DNA from 3 places in the Kocuria sp. GQ42 genome. Region 2 is predicted to be linked to each of the others. Evidence: riboswitches for the same ligand, from Rfam matches in the RefSeq annotation. Region 2 holds a riboswitch; each other region holds the start of a gene.
The links. Region 2 has a riboswitch for S-adenosylmethionine ahead of AC6CH6_RS13985 (methylenetetrahydrofolate reductase). Riboswitches for the same ligand answer to the same signal wherever they lie in the genome.
Positions count from the first base shown of each region.

Region 1: it holds a riboswitch for S-adenosylmethionine, as region 2 does, so the genes downstream of both, AC6CH6_RS07550 (MetQ/NlpA family ABC transporter substrate-binding protein) here and AC6CH6_RS13985 (methylenetetrahydrofolate reductase) in region 2, are expected to answer to the same signal.
Region 3: it holds a riboswitch for S-adenosylmethionine, as region 2 does, so the genes downstream of both, AC6CH6_RS16425 (O-acetylhomoserine aminocarboxypropyltransferase/cysteine synthase family protein) here and AC6CH6_RS13985 (methylenetetrahydrofolate reductase) in region 2, are expected to answer to the same signal.

Region 1 is NZ_JCAXEN010000002.1:456,398-461,684, forward strand. Features, by position in the region: gene dxr (1-deoxy-D-xylulose-5-phosphate reductoisomerase) at 1-874, shown strand, start outside; SAM riboswitch class IV at 919-1,035, shown strand; gene AC6CH6_RS07550 (MetQ/NlpA family ABC transporter substrate-binding protein) at 1,136-2,029, shown strand; gene AC6CH6_RS07555 (methionine ABC transporter ATP-binding protein) at 2,026-3,105, shown strand; gene AC6CH6_RS07560 (methionine ABC transporter permease) at 3,162-3,761, shown strand; gene AC6CH6_RS07565 (M50 family metallopeptidase) at 3,958-5,287, shown strand, end outside.
Region 2 is NZ_JCAXEN010000006.1:271,864-277,150, forward strand. Features, by position in the region: gene metE (5-methyltetrahydropteroyltriglutamate--homocysteine S-methyltransferase) at 1-988, opposite strand, end outside; gene AC6CH6_RS13985 (methylenetetrahydrofolate reductase) at 1,045-1,971, opposite strand; SAM riboswitch class I at 2,042-2,148, opposite strand; gene AC6CH6_RS13990 (ArsR/SmtB family transcription factor) at 2,400-2,753, shown strand; gene AC6CH6_RS13995 (SRPBCC family protein) at 2,757-3,254, shown strand; gene AC6CH6_RS14000 (amino acid permease) at 3,200-4,669, opposite strand; gene AC6CH6_RS14005 (adenylosuccinate synthase) at 4,905-5,287, shown strand, end outside.
Region 3 is NZ_JCAXEN010000008.1:216,994-222,280, forward strand. Features, by position in the region: gene AC6CH6_RS16405 (dihydrolipoamide acetyltransferase family protein) at 1-493, opposite strand, end outside; gene AC6CH6_RS16410 (alpha-ketoacid dehydrogenase subunit beta) at 496-1,545, opposite strand; gene AC6CH6_RS16415 (thiamine pyrophosphate-dependent enzyme) at 1,542-2,717, opposite strand; gene AC6CH6_RS16420 (Lrp/AsnC family transcriptional regulator) at 2,959-3,411, shown strand; SAM riboswitch class IV at 3,524-3,645, shown strand; gene AC6CH6_RS16425 (O-acetylhomoserine aminocarboxypropyltransferase/cysteine synthase family protein) at 3,683-5,011, shown strand; gene AC6CH6_RS16430 (cystathionine gamma-synthase) at 5,020-5,287, shown strand, end outside.

The DNA of each region.
Region 1 (5,287 bases), on a different contig from region 2:
GCTCAACGGGATCACCGGCTCCATCGGCCTCGCTCCCACGCTGGCGGCGCTGCGGGCCGGGCACCGGCTCGCCCTGGCGAACAAGGAGTCCCTGATCGCCGGCGGCGCCCTCGTCAAGGCCGCCGCCGCGGCCACCGGGGACCCGGACGCCCTGATCCCCGTCGACTCCGAGCACTCCGCGCTGGCGCAGGCGCTGCGCGGCGGCACCGCCGGGGAGGTGGACCGGCTCGTGCTGACGGCCTCCGGCGGGCCCTTCCGCGGCCGGTCCCGGGCGGAGCTCGAGGCGGTCACCCCCCGGGACGCGCTGCGCCACCCGACGTGGGACATGGGGCTGATGGTGACGACCAACTCGGCGACCATGGTGAACAAGGCCCTCGAGGTGCTCGAGGCCCACCTGCTCTTCGACGTGCCCCTCGAGCGCATCGACGTGGTGGTCCACCCCCAGTCGGTCGTGCACTCCATGGTCCAGTTCGTGGACGGCTCCACCCTCGCCCAGGCCTCGCCCCCGGACATGCGCCTGCCCATCGCCCTCGGCCTGGCCTGGCCGCACCGGGTGCCCGGGGCCGCCCTGCCGTGCGACTGGACGCGCGCCACGGAGTGGACCTTCGAACCCCTCGACCCGGTGGCGTTCCCCGCCGTCGAGCTCCTCAAGGCGGCGGGCGAGCGGGGCGGGACCTTCCCCGCCGTGTTCAACGCGGCCAACGAGGAGGCGGTGCACGCCTTCCACGACGGCCGGATCCGGTTCCCCGCCATCGTGGACACGGTCGAGGCGGTCCTGGGTGAGCACGACGACGACGGCCCGCTGGAGCTCGAGGCCGTGCTGGCGGCCGAGCGCTGGGCCCGCCGGCGGGCCCGCGAGGTCCTCGCGCGCTGACCGGGCCGGGGCCGGCCCCTCCGCACGTGCTAGTCTGTCGGGCGGATGACGAGTCCCAGCGTGCAGCCCTGGCTTGCTGGGCGGCAACCCTCTCCCGTAGTGGGGTGCCCCAGGTGAACCATCCGGCACCGGCCGACGACGGCCGGCGGCAAGTACGGTCCTACCGCGCACGCGCCCTCCGGCGCGCCCTCGACCGTGGCCGCCGGACCCGTTGGCCCCGGTGGAGACCTCCGACACCCCGGACCCACGGAAAGGCACCACATGCGATCGCAGCGCCTCCCCTTCCTCGCCCTGGCCACGACCCTCGGCCTCGCCCTCACCGCCTGCGGCGGCTCCGCCGGGGAGTCCTCCGGCGAGGGCGTGCTCGCCGACGACAAGGTCACCATCGGCGTGGTGGGCACCGACCCGACCCACGACGCCCTCCAGCGGGTGGCCGAGGAACAGGGCATCACCGTCGAGTACGTCGACTTCTCCGACTACAACCAGCCGAACCCCGCCACCGAGTCCGGTGACGTGGAGATGACCTGGTTCCAGCACGTCCCGTTCCTCGCCGACTACAACAACGCGGCCGGGGGCTCCATCACCCCGATCGGCTCGACCTCGATCTACCCGCTGGGCCTGTACTCCAACCAGTACGACTCCGTGGAGCAGTTCCAGGAGGGCGACGAGATCGCGGTGCCCAACGACGCCGTGAACCTCTCCCGGGCCCTGCTCGTGCTCGAGGCCGCAGGTCTCGTGGAGCTGACCGGCGACACCCTCATCCCCACCGAGCTCGACGTCGACACCGAGGCCTCCACGGTGCGCGTCACCCCGGTCTCCGCGGAGCAGACGGTGCTCTCGCTCGACTCGGTGGCCGGCTCGGTCATCAACAACGACTTCCTCTCGCGGGCCGACATCGACCCGCAGTCCGCGCTCGCCCAGGACGACCCCGAGTCCGAGGGCTCCCGCGCCTACGTCAACCTCTTCACCACCACGGAGGAGCTCGCCGACGACGAGACCCTCCGGCAGGTCGCGGACCTCTACCACGAGCAGGCCGTGATCGACGCCGAGATGGAGGAGACCAAGGACACCGCCGTGCCGCTGCAGCTGGAGCCGGAGGAGCTCCAGGAGCTGACCGCGCGCTACCAGCAGGAGCTGAAGGACCAGGAGCAGTGAGCGCGGCGGTCCCCGCCGGGCCGTCCGCACCCGGGCGCCCGGACGAGGTGCTCGTCTCCTTCCGCAACGTCTCCAAGACCTTCCGCACCGGCTCGGGGCGGGCGGCGCGCGAGGTGCTCGCGGTCGACGACGTCACCCTCGACGTCCGCCGCGGCGAGATCTTCGGCGTGATCGGCTACTCCGGGGCGGGCAAGTCCACCCTCGTGCGCCTGATCAACGGGCTCGAGCCCGTGTCCTCGGGCTCCCTGACCGTGGAGGGCTTCGAGGTGGCCGGCCGGCGCGAGACCGAGCTGGCGCCCGTGCGGCAGGAGATCGGGATGATCTTCCAGCAGTTCAACCTCTTCACCTCCCGCACCGTCGCCGGCAACGTCGAGTACCCGCTCAAGCGGGCCGGCTGGCCGAAGGAGAAGCGCCGGGCGCGGGTGGCCGAGCTGCTCGAGTTCGTGGGCCTCGCCGCCCGCGCCGGCAACTACCCGGAGCAGCTCTCCGGCGGGCAGAAGCAGCGCGTGGGCATCGCCCGCGCCCTGGCGACCAGCCCGAAGCTGCTCCTGGCCGACGAGTCGACGAGCGCCCTCGACCCGGAGACCACGCAGGAGGTGCTGCAGGTGCTGCAGCGGGTCAACCGGGAGCTCGGGATCACGATCGTGATCATCACCCACGAGATGGACGTGGTCCGCGCGATCGCCGACCGCGTGGCCGTGATGCAGGACGGGAAGGTCGTGGAGCACGGCTCCACCGTGGACATCTTCGCCCGGCCCCGCACCGAGACCGCCCGCCGCTTCGTCTCCTCCGTCCTGCACTCGGTGCCGGACGCCCGCGAGGTCGAGCGGCTGCGCCGCGCCCACCGGGGGCGCCTGGTGATCGTGGACGTCGGCGACGGCGTGGACATCGGCGGGGTGCTCTCGGACGGCGCCGCCCGCGGGGTCCGCTTCACCATCGCCTACGGCGGGATCAGCGTGCTCCAGGAGCAGTCGTTCGGGTCCCTGACCTTCGAGCTGACCGGCGCGGACACGGCCGTGCAGGCCGTGGTCGACGAGATGTCCCGCATCACGACCCTGAGAGAGGTGGCCGCGTGAACGACTGGTCCGTCCTGGGACCCGAGCTGCTGTCCGCGCTCGGGGAGACCCTCTACATGGTGGCGGTCACGCTGCTGCTCGCCGGCCTGCTCGGTCTGCTCGTGGGCGTCGGCCTCTACGTCACCCGCCGGGGCAACATCCTGGAGAACCGGGCGGTGCACGAGGGCCTCAACCTCGTGGTGAACTTCGTCCGGCCGATCCCGTTCATCATCCTGCTGGCCGCGCTGGGACCGGTGACCCAGGGGGTCGTCGGGACCCGGCTGGGGCCCAACGCCGCGATCTTCGCGATGACCATCGGGGCCATGTTCGCGGTGGCGCGCATCGTCGAGCAGAACCTCATGAGCGTGGACCCCGGGGTCGTGGAGGCGGCCCGCTCCATGGGCGTCTCCCGCGGCCGGATCATCACCACGGTGATCCTGCCCGAGGCGCTGGGCCCCCTGGTGCTCGGTTACACCTTCCTGGTCATCGGCATCACGGACATGTCGGCGATGGCCGGGGCCATCGGCGCCGGCGGCCTGGGCGACTTCGCCCTGCGCCTGGGCTACCAGCGGTTCAACGACGAGGTCACGTGGGCGGCGGTCGCCGTCATCGTGGTCCTGGTCCAGCTCGTGCAGGTGGTGGGCAACCGGCTGGCCCGCCGGATCCTGCGCCGCTGAGGCGCCCCGCCCCGCAGCCCACCGACGGCCGGTGCGCCTCCCTCCCGGGAGGGCACCGGCCGTCGTCGTGCCATGGTGCGCCGGGTGCCCGACGTCCAGGATGGTGGTGCAGACTGGTCCTCGCCGTGCCGAGCGCACGGCCCCGACGTCCCCGGCGCCCGCCGGGGTCCCTCGACGATCCCGGGAGGTCCGACGGATGGGTGTCGTGCTGTTCCTCGTGGGCGTGCTGCTGGCCGCCGCCGCCATCGCGGTCTCCATCGCCCTCCACGAGATCGGCCACCTCGTGCCGGCCAAGCTCTTCGGCGTGCGCGTCACGCAGTACATGGTCGGCTTCGGGCGCACCGTGCTCTCCCGCCGGCGCGGCGAGACGGAGTACGGGCTCAAGGCGGTCCCGCTGGGCGGCTACATCTCCATGGTGGGGATGTACCCGCCGGCGCGCGCGGGCTCGACGGCCCGCGCCTCGAGCACCGGCGTGTTCCAGCAGATGGCGGCCGAGGCCCGCGGCGGCGCCGCGGACCAGCTCCTCCCCGGGGACGAGGACCGCGTGTTCTACCGGCTGCCCGTGTGGAAGCGGATCGTGATCATGCTCGGCGGCCCGGTGATGAACCTCCTGCTCGGAACCCTGTGCCTGGCCGTCCTGCTCTCCGGCTTCGGGACGGCGACGCCCACCACGACGGTCGCGTGGGTGTCCGAGTGCGTGGTGGCCGCGGAGCGCCAGGCCGCCGGGCAGACCGAGTGCCGGCCGGAGGACCCCCAGGCCCCCGCGAACGCCGCTGGGCTGCGCCCCGGGGACGTCGTCACGGCCGTCGACGGCGCCCCGGTCGGCTCCTGGGACGAGCTCACCGCCCGGATCCGGGACCGGGCCGGCGAGCGGATCCCGGTGGTGGTCGAGCGGGACGGCCGGACGGTGTCCGCGGCGCTGACCCCCATCCTCTCCTCGCGTCCCGTGCTGGACGACTCCGGCGTCGCCGTGTCCGGCGAGGACGGCGCCCCCCGCTACGAGGAGGTCGGGTTCATCGGCATCAGCCCCACCAGCGAGCCCGTCCGGCAGCCGCTGACCGCGGTGCCCGGGGCGGTGCTCGACGGGCTGCAGCAGATCGCCGGGGTGGTCCTGCACCTGCCGCAGCGGATCTACGAGGTGGGGGAGGCGGCGTTCTCCGACGCGCCCCGGGACCCGGACGGGCCGATCTCCGTGGTGGGGGTCGGCCGGATCTCGGGGGAGATCGCCGCGCACGAGGAGATCGCGCTGCGGGACAAGGCCGCCTCCCTCGTGGGCCTGGTCGGCTCCGTCAACCTGGCCCTGTTCGTCTTCAACCTGCTGCCGCTGCTGCCGCTCGACGGCGGGCACGTCGCCGGGGCGCTGTGGGAGGCGCTGCGCCGGGGGAGCGCCCGGCTGCTCGGCCGCCGCGACCCCGGCCCGTTCGACCCCGCCCGGCTGCTGCCGGTGACCTACGCCGTGGCCGTGCTGATGATCGGGATGTCCGTGCTGCTGATCTACGCGGACATCGTCAAACCGGTCCGGCTGT
Region 2 (5,287 bases):
GGGCCAGCTCCGCGAGCTGGTCGAGCCGGCCGGCGAGGTCGGCCCGCCACACGTTGTGCCCGTCCACGGCGCCGGCCACGAGCACGGCGGAGTCCTCGCCCCGGAAGAACTCCAGCTCCTCGGCGGTGGGGGCGGCGCCCTTGACGAGGTCGAGGTGCACGGCCTCCACGCCGGAGCAGGCCAGCGGGTGCAGCAGCGGTCCGGGGGAGCCGTAGGACGTGGTGACGAACAGCTGCGGGCGCCCGGTCACGGCGGTCAGGCCCGTGTAGGCGTCCCACACGGACGCGGCGAGCTGCTCGGCGGGGACGTCCTGGTCCGCCACGAGGGCCGGCTCCTCCAGCTGCACCCAGTCCGCGCCGGCGGCGGCGAGCTCCTGGAGCAGCCGCGCGTACACGGGCAGCAGCTCGGGGAGCCGCTGCAGCGGGTCGAAGCCCGCGGGGGCGTCGTCGTCGGCCTTGGCGAGGAGGAGGAAGGACACGGGGCCCACGAGGACCGGGCGGACGGTGAAGCCGTGCGCGGCGGCGCGGCGGACGTCGGCCACGAGCCGGTCGGCGGTGGCGCGGAACGGGGTTTCCGGGCCGATCTCGGGCACGAGGTAGTGGTAGTTGGTGTCGAACCACTTGGTCAGCTCGAGCGGAGCGCGCCCGGCGTCGCCGCGGGCCAGCACGAAGCTCGCGTCGAGGCCGAGCCGGCCCTCGGCGTCGGCGAGGTCGGCGAAGCGGGTCGGCACCGCCCCGAGGGCCACGGTGGTGTCCAGGACCTGGTCGTAGAGGGGGAACGCCGCGGGCAGGGACGAGTCCCGGGCGCCGAGGCCCAGCTCCACGAGCCGGCGGTGGGTCGCCAGCTGCAGGTCGGCGGCCGCCGACTCCAGCTCCTCGCGGGTCGAGCGCCCGGCCCAGTAGGCCTCCAGGGCCTTCTTCAGCTCGCGGCGGCGGCCGATCCGGGGGTAGCCGGTGATGGTGGCGGCGGGGAACGGGACAGTGGTCATGGTGGTCTCCTGAAGAGGTGTCGAGGGGTCGTGCGGAACGGTGGGTCGGTGCGTGCTCAGGCGGGGAGCAGGAGGTCGTCGAGCGCGACGGGCACGTGCGGGACGCGCGGGAGGTCCACGTGCTCCAGCAGGTCGAGCGCGGCCCGGTGCTCGTTGAAGGTGTAGAGGTGCAGCCCGGGGGCGCCGGCGTCCAGGGCGGCGCGGGCCAGCCGCGCCGCGAAGGCCACGCCGGCGCGGTGCCGCTCGGCAGGACCGGGCGCGTCCTCCAGCGCGGCGGCCAGGCCCGGGTGGGGCGCCAGGCCCGCCAGCCGGCACAGCGTCCGGAGCCGCCGCGGGTCGGTGACCGGCATGATCCCCGGGACGATCGGGATCGTCACCCCGGCCGCCCGCGCCGCCGCGACCAGGCGCTCGTAGCGCTGCGGGCGGAAGTAGACCTGCGTGATCGCGAAGTCCGCCCCGGAGCGCTGCTTGGCCAGCAGCACCTCGACGTCGTGCCGGAACGAGGGCGACTCCGGGTGCCGGGTCGGGTAGGCGGCCACGCCCACGGCGAGCCGGCCGGCCGCCAGGGCCGCGGTGTGGCGCTGCTCGACCTCGCGCACGAGCTCCACGAGCTCGCCGGCGTGCCGCAGCTCGCCCGGCTCGGCACCGGGGTCGAGGTCGCCGCGCAGGGCCAGGACGCCCCGGACGCCGCGGCGAACCAGGGCGGCCACGGTCTGCTCCAGCTCGGCCCGGGTGCTGCCGACGCACGTCAGGTGGGCCAGGGGCCGCAGGCTCGTGCGCGCCAGGAGGTGGTCGAGCAGGGCGAGCGAGCTGTCCCGGCGCTGCTCGTCCCCGCTGTACGTCACCGAGACGTGGTCGGGACGGGTGGGCTCGAGCTCCTCGATGGTCCGCAGCAGCGTGTCGGCGCTCGCCGCGCTGCGCGGCGGATAGAGCTCGTAGGACAGGGACGGCGGCGCCGGCCGGGCGGTCGGGCGTGGTGTCACGTTCTTCCTCCAAGGGTCACCCCGAGGGAGGGCAGCAGCCGTCCCGGAGTGGACCCGGGAGGCTGCGACAGCTCCATCGGTCCTGGCGGGAGCACCGTTCCGCGCACCCGGTGGCGGGGGCGCGGATGGTTGCTGCGGCGTCGACGAGCCAGGTCTCTCGGCCGCTCTGGATAGATGCAGGACCCATTCCAGCGGGTGCCCCGCCGCGCTGCCAAGTGCGGGCGCCCAGAAGACGCCGGTGCGCCGACTGTGACGACCGCGGCGTCACAGGACGCAACACGGACGCGCGACGACGCACCGGCGGTGAGGCCCGAGAGGAGCGCAGGTCCGGGTCCGTCACGATCCGGTCTCGGGTCTTGCCGGGCCCGGGCGGGCGGCCTAGTCTTTGACAACCAACAGGTTGATCAAGGAATCAGTTGACAAACACCGTGGACCCCGGCGACGACGAGCTCGACAGGGCCTTCCTGGCCCTGGCCGACCCGGTCCGCCGCCGCATCGTCGCCCGGCTCAGCCGCGGACCGGCCACGGTCACCGAACTGGCGGAACCCTTCGCGATCTCCCTCCAGGCGGTCTCGAAGCACATCCAGGTCCTCGAGCAGGCGCAGCTCGTCACGCGCACCCGTGACGCCCAGCGCCGGCCCGTCCACCTGGACCCCGCACGGCTCGAGGCGCTCACCGCGTGGATCGACCGGTACCGGCTGGTCCGGGAGGAGCAGTTCCGCCGCCTCGACGCCGTGCTCGACACCCGAGCCGCGGACCGCGGCGAGCACACCCAGGACTGAACCATGGGACACGCACTGCACCTGACCGTCCCCGACGGCCTGCCCTTCATCGACTTCGAGCGCGAGTTCGACCACCCCGTGGCCGACGTCTTCCGCGCCCACGCCGACCCCGAGCTGTTCCGGCAGTGGATCGGGCCGCGCGGGCTGCGGACCCGGATCGACGGCTTCGAGTTCCGCCCCGGCGGCGCCTACCGGTTCGTCCAGCGCGGCGAGGACAGCGCCGAGGAGTACGCCTTCCGCGGCGTCTTCCACACGGTGCGCGAGAACGAGCTCGTGGTCCAGACCTTCGAGTACGAGGGCTGGCCCGACGCCGTGGACCTGGAGTACCTGCACTTCGAGGACCTGGGCGACGGCCGGTGCCGGCTGCGCGGGCACACCGTCCACGCGTCCCAGGAGGCCCGCGACGGGATGGTCGGATCCGGCATGGAGAAGGGGATGGCCGAGGGCTACGAGCGGCTCGAGGAGCTGCTGGGCGGGCCGACCGCGCAGGGCGGGGCCTGACCGCCGGGCGGACGCTCGGGGTGCTCCGGCCGCCGGCCGAGGGTGCGCGAGGCCAGTGCGATGAGCAGCACCAGCCCGGCCGTGAGCAGGAGCTGGCCCCGCACGGCGTCGTCGAGCAGCCCGAGCAGGACGATCCCGGCGAGGAGCGCCAGCGCCAGGTACGACAGCCACGGGAAGGCCCACATCCGCAGGGGCAGCTCGGTGCCGTCCCGGTCCGCGCGGCGGCGCAGGACGATCTGCGAGACCAGCGCGAGCCCCCAGACGACCAGGCAGGTCGCGCCCACGGTGTTGAGCATCCACAGCAGCACGGTCTCGGGCCACAGGTAGTTGAGCACCACGGCGGCGAAGCCGAAGAGCACGGAGACGACCACCGCGCTCCGGGGGACCCCGCGGTCGGAGACGTCGGCGAAGGCCCGCGGCGCCGAGCCGCGGCGGGCCAGCGACCAGAGCATCCGGGACGCGCCGTAGATGTTCGCGTTGAGGGCCGAGAGCAGCGCCAGGATGATGACCACGGCCATCAGCACGTCCGCGCCGGGCACCCCGGCGGTCTCCAGCACGGCCACGAACGGGCTGACCGAGAGCTGCTCGTCGTTCCACGGCAGCACCAGGACCATGACGGTCACGGCGCCCACGTAGAAGACGAGGATCCGGACCAGGATGGTGCGCACGGCGCGGGCCACGTTGCGCTGCGGGTCCTCGGTCTCCGCGGCGGCGATGGTCACGAGCTCCGTGCCGCCGAACGCGAAGACCACCACGAGCAGCGCGGCGGCCACCCCGGTGGGGCCGTGGGGCAGGAAGCCGCCGTGGGCGGTGAGGTTCGCGAGCCCCGGGGAGGGCTCCTCGGTCAGGCCCAGGAGCACGGCGACCCCGACCGCGAGGAAGGCCAGCACCGCGAGCACCTTCATCAGCGCGAACCAGAACTCGGTCTCCCCGAGCGTGCGCACCCGCACCAGGTTGATCGCCGTGAACACCACCATGAACAGCAGCGCCAGCACCCACTGCTCGGCCACCGGCCACAGCTCCGTGAGCAGCTGGGCCGCGGCCGTGGCCTCCGCCGCGACCACCACCACGATCTGCGCCCACCACAGCCAGCCGAGGGTGCGTCCCACGGTGCGGCCCATGGCCTTCTCGGCGTAGGTCGAGAACGCGCCGGGGGACGGGTCCGCGGCGGCCATCTCGCCCAGCGCCCGCATCACGAGCACGAGCAGCACGCACGCCACCAGGAAGGACAGCAGCACCGCCGGCCCGGCGGTGCGGATCGCGGCGCCCGTGCCGATGAACAGGCCGGTGCCGATCGCGCTGCCCAGGGCCATCATCACGAGGTGCCGGGCCTTGAGGTGGGTGCCCGGGGCGGCCGCGGGCGCGGAGGACGGGGACCCGGCCGGGGTCCACGTGGAAGGGGAACTCATGAGCATCGAGGGTATCGGACCGCGGCGGCCGCCGGACGGGGCGGCGGATGCCGGTCCCGGGTCACGGCCCGCTAGACTTGCACGGTACGAGCCCCTGGGTCTTCTCCTGCCGGCGTCGCGCCGTCCCCGGCGCGCGGGTGGGAGCGGGCCGACGCAGGGGCGTTGTCGTGCCCGGCCGGTGCGAGCCTCCGCCGGGGCCCGCGGGAGAAGTCCCGTTCCATCCAGGCAGGAGAGTCGTTCAATGCCAGCAATCGTGATCGTCGGCGCCCAGTGGGGCGACGAGGGCAAGGGCAAGGCCACCGACCTGCTGGGAGGCCGCGTGGACTACGTGGTCAAGCCCAACGGCGGCAACAACGCGGGGCACACCGTGGTGGTGGGCGGCGACAAGTTCGAGCTCAAGCTCCTGCCGGCGGGCATCCTGAGCCCCAACGCCGTCCCCGTGATCGGCAACGGCGTCGTCGTCAATCCCCAGGCCCTCTTCGAGGAGATCGACGGCCTCGAGGCGCGCGGGGCGGACACCTCCCGGCTGCGCGTCTCCGCGAACGCCCACCTCGTGGCCCCGTACCACCAGACGATGGACCAGGTCTCGGAGCGCTTCCTCGGCAAGCGGGCGATCGGCACCAC
Region 3 (5,287 bases), on a different contig from region 2:
CGGGGACCGGCCGTGCGGCGGAGGCGGCCGCCGGGCCGGTGGCACCGGTCCGCTTCGGCCGGCGCCGGCGTCCGGCCGTGCCGCCGGCGGGCGTGCCGTAGCCGATGAGCACGCTGCCCGATCCGGCGTCGTCGTCGGAGGCCGCGGAGGCCTCGGCGGCCGCCGCGGGGTCCGCCCCGGCGCGCTCCTCCTCCCGGTAGGACTGCCCGCCCTTGGGGCCGCCGCCCTGCGGGGCGGGCGTCCCGGCCCGGTCCCCGGTGTCGACGGAGATCAGCGGCGCGCCGACGTCGAGGGTCTGCCCCGAGGCGCCGTGCAGCTGGTGCACGGTCCCGGCGAAGGGGCAGGGCACCTCCACGGCGGACTTGGCGGTCTCCACCTCGGCGATCGGCTGGTCCACGGCGACGGTGTCGCCCACCTGGACGAGCCAGCTCACGAGCTCGGCCTCGGTCAGTCCCTCGCCGAGATCCGGCAGGGTGAACGTCTTCACGGTCATGGTCAGTCCTCCCACTGCAGGTCGTCCACGGCGTCGAGGATGCGGTCGACGCTGGGCAGGTAGTGCTCCTCGAGCTTGGGCGCCGGGTACGGGATGTCGAACCCGGTCACGCGGCGCACGGGCGCGGCCAGGGAGTGGAAGCAGCGCTCCTGGACGCGGGCCACGATCTCGGCGGCCACGGACGCGAAGCCCGGCGCCTCGGCCACGACCACCACGCGTCCGGTCTTCCGCACCGACGCGGCGACCGTCTCGTCGTCGAACGGGACGATGCTGCGCAGGTCCACGACCTCGAGCGAGCGCCCCTCGGCGGCGGCGGCCGCGGCGGCCGCCACGGCGGTCGGCACGGACGGCCCGTAGGCCAGCAGCGTGGCGTCCTCGCCGGCGCGGGCGACGACGGCGCGGCCCTCCCGGCGCTCGGGCGCCCCGTTCTCGTAGCGGTCCCTCAGCTCGGCCAGGTCCACGGGGGCCTTGGACCAGTAGAGCTTCTTGGGCTCGAAGAACACGACGGGGTCGTCCGAGTCGATCGCCTCGCGCAGCATGAGGTAGGCGTCCTCGACCGTGGCGGGGGTGAACACCTTCAGGCCCGGGGTGTGGGCGTAGTAGGCCTCGGAGGAGTCGCAGTGGTGCTCCACGCCGCCGATGCCGCCGGCGTAGGGGATCCGGATGACGATCGGCAGGCGCACGGCGCCGCGGGTGCGGTTGTGCATCTTCGCGATGTGCGAGGCGACCTGCTCGAAGGCGGGGTAGGCGAAGGCGTCGAACTGCATCTCGACGACGGGGCGCATCCGGTTCATCGCCATGCCCACGGCCATGCCGGCGATCCCGGACTCGGCCAGCGGGGTGTCGAAGCACCGGGTGCGGCCGAAGCGCTTCGTCAGCCCGTCGGTGATGCGGAAGACGCCGCCGAGGGTGCCGACGTCCTCGCCGAAGACGACGACGGCGGGGTCGGCGGCCAGCGCGTCGGCCAGGGCGGTGTTGAGCGCGTGGGCGAAGGTGGCGGGCTTGACCGCCGGGGCCTCGCCGGCCGGGGCGGGGGCGTGCAGGGTGCTCACTGTCCGGTCTCCTCTCGGGCGAGCTCGGCGGCGAGGAACTGCTCCTGCTCGGCGAGCTGCGGGGTCTGCTCGGTGTAGACGTGGCGGAACAGCTCGAGCGGGTCGATCTCCACGTCGGCGTTCATGCCGTCGCGCAGGGCCGTGGCGACGTCCTCGGCGGCTGCGGCGATGCGCTGCTCCGCCGCGTCGTCGAGCACGCCCTCGGCGCCGAGGTAGGCGCGCATCCGGGTCACCGGGTCCTTGGCGATCCACTCCTGCACCTCGGCGTCGTCCCGGTAGCGGGTGGCGTCGTCGGCGTTGGTGTGCGCCTGCATGCGGTAGGTGTGCGCCTCCACGAGGAGGGGCTCTGACTCGGAGCGGGCCAGGTCCACGGCGCGCCGCAGGGTGGCGAGCAGCGCCACGAGGTCGTTGCCGTCCACGCGCTCGCCGGCCATGCCGTAGCCCACCGCCTTGTGGGCGAGGCTCGGGGCCGCGGACTGCTGGGACAGGGGCACGGAGATCGCGTAGCCGTTGTTCTGCACGAAGAACACGACCGGCAGCTTGAACACGGCCGCGAAGTTCAGGGCCTCGTGGAAGTCGCCCTCGCTGGTGGCGCCGTCCCCGCACATCGCCAGGACCACGGTGTCCTCGCCGCGCAGCTTGGCGGCGTGGGCCACGCCCACCGCGTGCAGCAGCTGGGTGGTGAGCGGGGTCGACTGGATGCCCACGCAGTGCTCGTACGGGTCGTAGCCGCTGTGCCACTCGCCGCGGAAGATCGCCATGACCTGCATCGGGTCCACGCCCTTGGTCATGACCGCCACGGTGTCCCGGTAGGTCGGGAACAGCCAGTCGCCCTCCTCGAGGCACAGGGCGGCCGCCACCTGGCAGGCCTCCTGGCCGTGGCTGGACGGGTAGACGGCCATCCGGCCCTGGCGGACCAGCGCGGAGTTCTGGTCGTTGACCCGCCGCCCGATCACCAGCTTCTCGTAGGCGCCCAGCAGGACGTCCGGGGCCGGCAGCGGGTACTCGTGGCCGGGGCCGGTGCCCTGCTCCTCGGGGGCGAGCAGCCGCCCGCTGGGGTCGACCATGCGGATCTCGCCGCGGGCCGGGAGCATGTACTGCTCCGGCGTGATGCCGAAGCTCTGGGAGGCCCGGAGGATCGGGTCCTCGGGGGTCTCGACGGTCTGGCTCATGGTGTCCCCTCGGTCGGTCCCCGGTGCGGCCGCGGTCCGGGGAGGGCAGGAAGGTGGTGCGGCTCTGTCTCCCCAGTATGGGAACCGGGCATGGTTCGTATCCACAGAGCGGGGAAAATGCAGAAGTCTGAGACAGACAGTGCACCGCACGTGGACGAAATGTTCTAGTGTGGCGTGGAGCACACGCATTCGTCCGACACGTTCCGGGCGCCGCGCCCGACCCGCCCCGAAGGAGCCCGCCGTGCCCTCGACCCCCGTGCCGCTGGACGAGACCGACCGGAAGATCCTCGCGGAGCTGTCCCGGGACGCGAGGCAGTCCGTGACGGCGATCGCCGCGGCCGTGCACGTCTCCCGCGCCCACGCCTACGCCCGGATCAACCGGCTCCGGGACGAGGGGGTGATCCTGCGCTTCAGCACCGTGATCGACCCGGTCCGGGCGGGCCTGCAGGCCTCCGCGTACGTGACGCTCAAGCTCCAGCAGAACACCTGGCGGGAGCTGTGCGCCCAGCTCCAGGCGATCCCCGCCGTGCACCACATCGCCCTGGTGGGCGGGAACTTCGACGTCATGCTCCTCGTGCGGGCCGTGGACACCGTGCACCTGCGGCAGGTGATCTTCGAGCACGTCCAGCAGCTGCCCGGCGTGGTGGACACCCAGACGTTCCTGATCTTCGAGGACATCGACACCCGGGCCTGACGCGAGGGCCCGCGCCGGGCCCGGCGCGCACGGCCGGCGTCACGAACCGTCACGGTCGTCATCTTCCGACGCGGAGGGACACCCACTACCTCTGCGCATAGTGTTGTTCCAGCTTCACGAGACGTGACCGCCAAGCTCCGACTTGGTCACGCACCAACCCCATGCTCATTGGGTGGTTCGGATGAGGAAGCGGCCTGCATCTTCCGCGGCGTGCCCACCGGGCCCGCGCGGATGACCGGTGCGGGTAAGAGCAAGGCACAGGAGCAGCGCCATGTCCATCCCCGTGACCGACCACGACCTCGCGACCCGGCAGATCCACGCCGGCACCCACGACCAGGTCACCCAGCGCACCCTAACGGTGCCGATCTACCAGACCGCGGCCTTCGAGTTCCCGGACTACGAGGCGGCCCGGCAGATGTTCGCCCAGACCCGGGCGGGCTTCACCTACACGCGCACCGGCAACCCCACGGTGGCCGTGCTCGAGCAGCGGATCAGCGACCTCGAGGGCGGCGCGGGCGCCGTGGCGACCGGCTCGGGCCAGTCCGCCGTGGCCGTGGCGCTGCTGGCCCTGCTCGGCCAGGGCGCCGGGAAGCACCTCGTGGCCTCCGAGAAGCTCTACGGGGGCACGGTGGACCTGCTCACCGACTCCTTCGCGGACTACGGCATCGAGGTCTCCTTCGTGGACCCCACCGCCCCGGGGGCGTGGGCCGCGGCCGTGCGCCCCGACACCCGCGCGTTCCTGCTCGAGTCCATCGGCAACCCGCTGGCCACCCTCCCGGACCTGCCCGGGATCGCCGACGTCGCCCGGGCCGCCGGGGTGCCCGTCGTCGTCGACAACACCCTCGCGTCCCCGGCCCTGTACCGGCCGCTGGAGAAGGGCGCGGACATCGTGGTGCACTCGGCCACCAAGTTCCTGGGCGGGCACGGCAACGCGCTCGCCGGGGCGGTCGTGGACGGCGGGACCTTCGACTGGTCCGCGCGGCCGGACAAGTGGCCGCAGTTCACCCAGGCCCGCGCCCGCTGGGGCGGGCTCAGCCTCGTCGACAAGTGCGCCGCCGCCAGCCCCTACCTGCACCTGGTCCGGGCGAAGTACGTGCACGACCTCGGCACCACGCTCTCCCCGTTCAACGCCAGCCAGATCCTGCAGGGCACCGAGACCCTCGACCTGCGCGTGGCCCGCCACACGGCCTCGGCGCTGGCGGTGGCCGAGTTCCTGGCCGGGCACCCCGCCGTCGCCCGGGTCCACCACCCCGGCGTGCCGGGGGACCCCGGCGCCGGCATCGCGGCCCGGGACTTCCCGCGCGGGACCGGCTCCGTGTTCTCCTTCGACCTCGCCGCCCCGGACGGCGCCGTGGGCCCGTTCATCGACGCGCTCCGGCTGTTCAAGCTGGTCGCCAACATCGGGGACACCCGCAGCCTCGTGGCCCACCCGGCGGCCATGACGCACTGCCGCCTGACCCCCGAGCAGCGCCGGGCCGGCGGGATCGCCGAGACCACGATCCGGCTCTCGATCGGCCTCGAGTCCCCCCAGGACCTCGTGGCCGACCTCGGCCAGGCCCTCGACACCGTCGTCACCGCCGTCCAGACCACCCGGAAGTGAGCCCCGCCATGACGTCCCCCACCGAGACCCGCACCCGCCACCGGGGCTTCACGACCACCGCCGTCCACGCCGGCCAGGAGCCCGACCCGCTGACCGGGGCGGTCATCCCGCCGATCTACCAGACCTCCACGTTCGCCCAGGACGGGATCAACGTGCTGCGCGCCGGGCACGAGTACAGCCGCGGCTCCAACCCCACCCGCAGCGGCTTCGAGGAGCAGCTCGCGGCCCTGGAGCGTGGCGAGCGGGGGTTCGCGTTCGCCTCGGGGATCGCCGCCG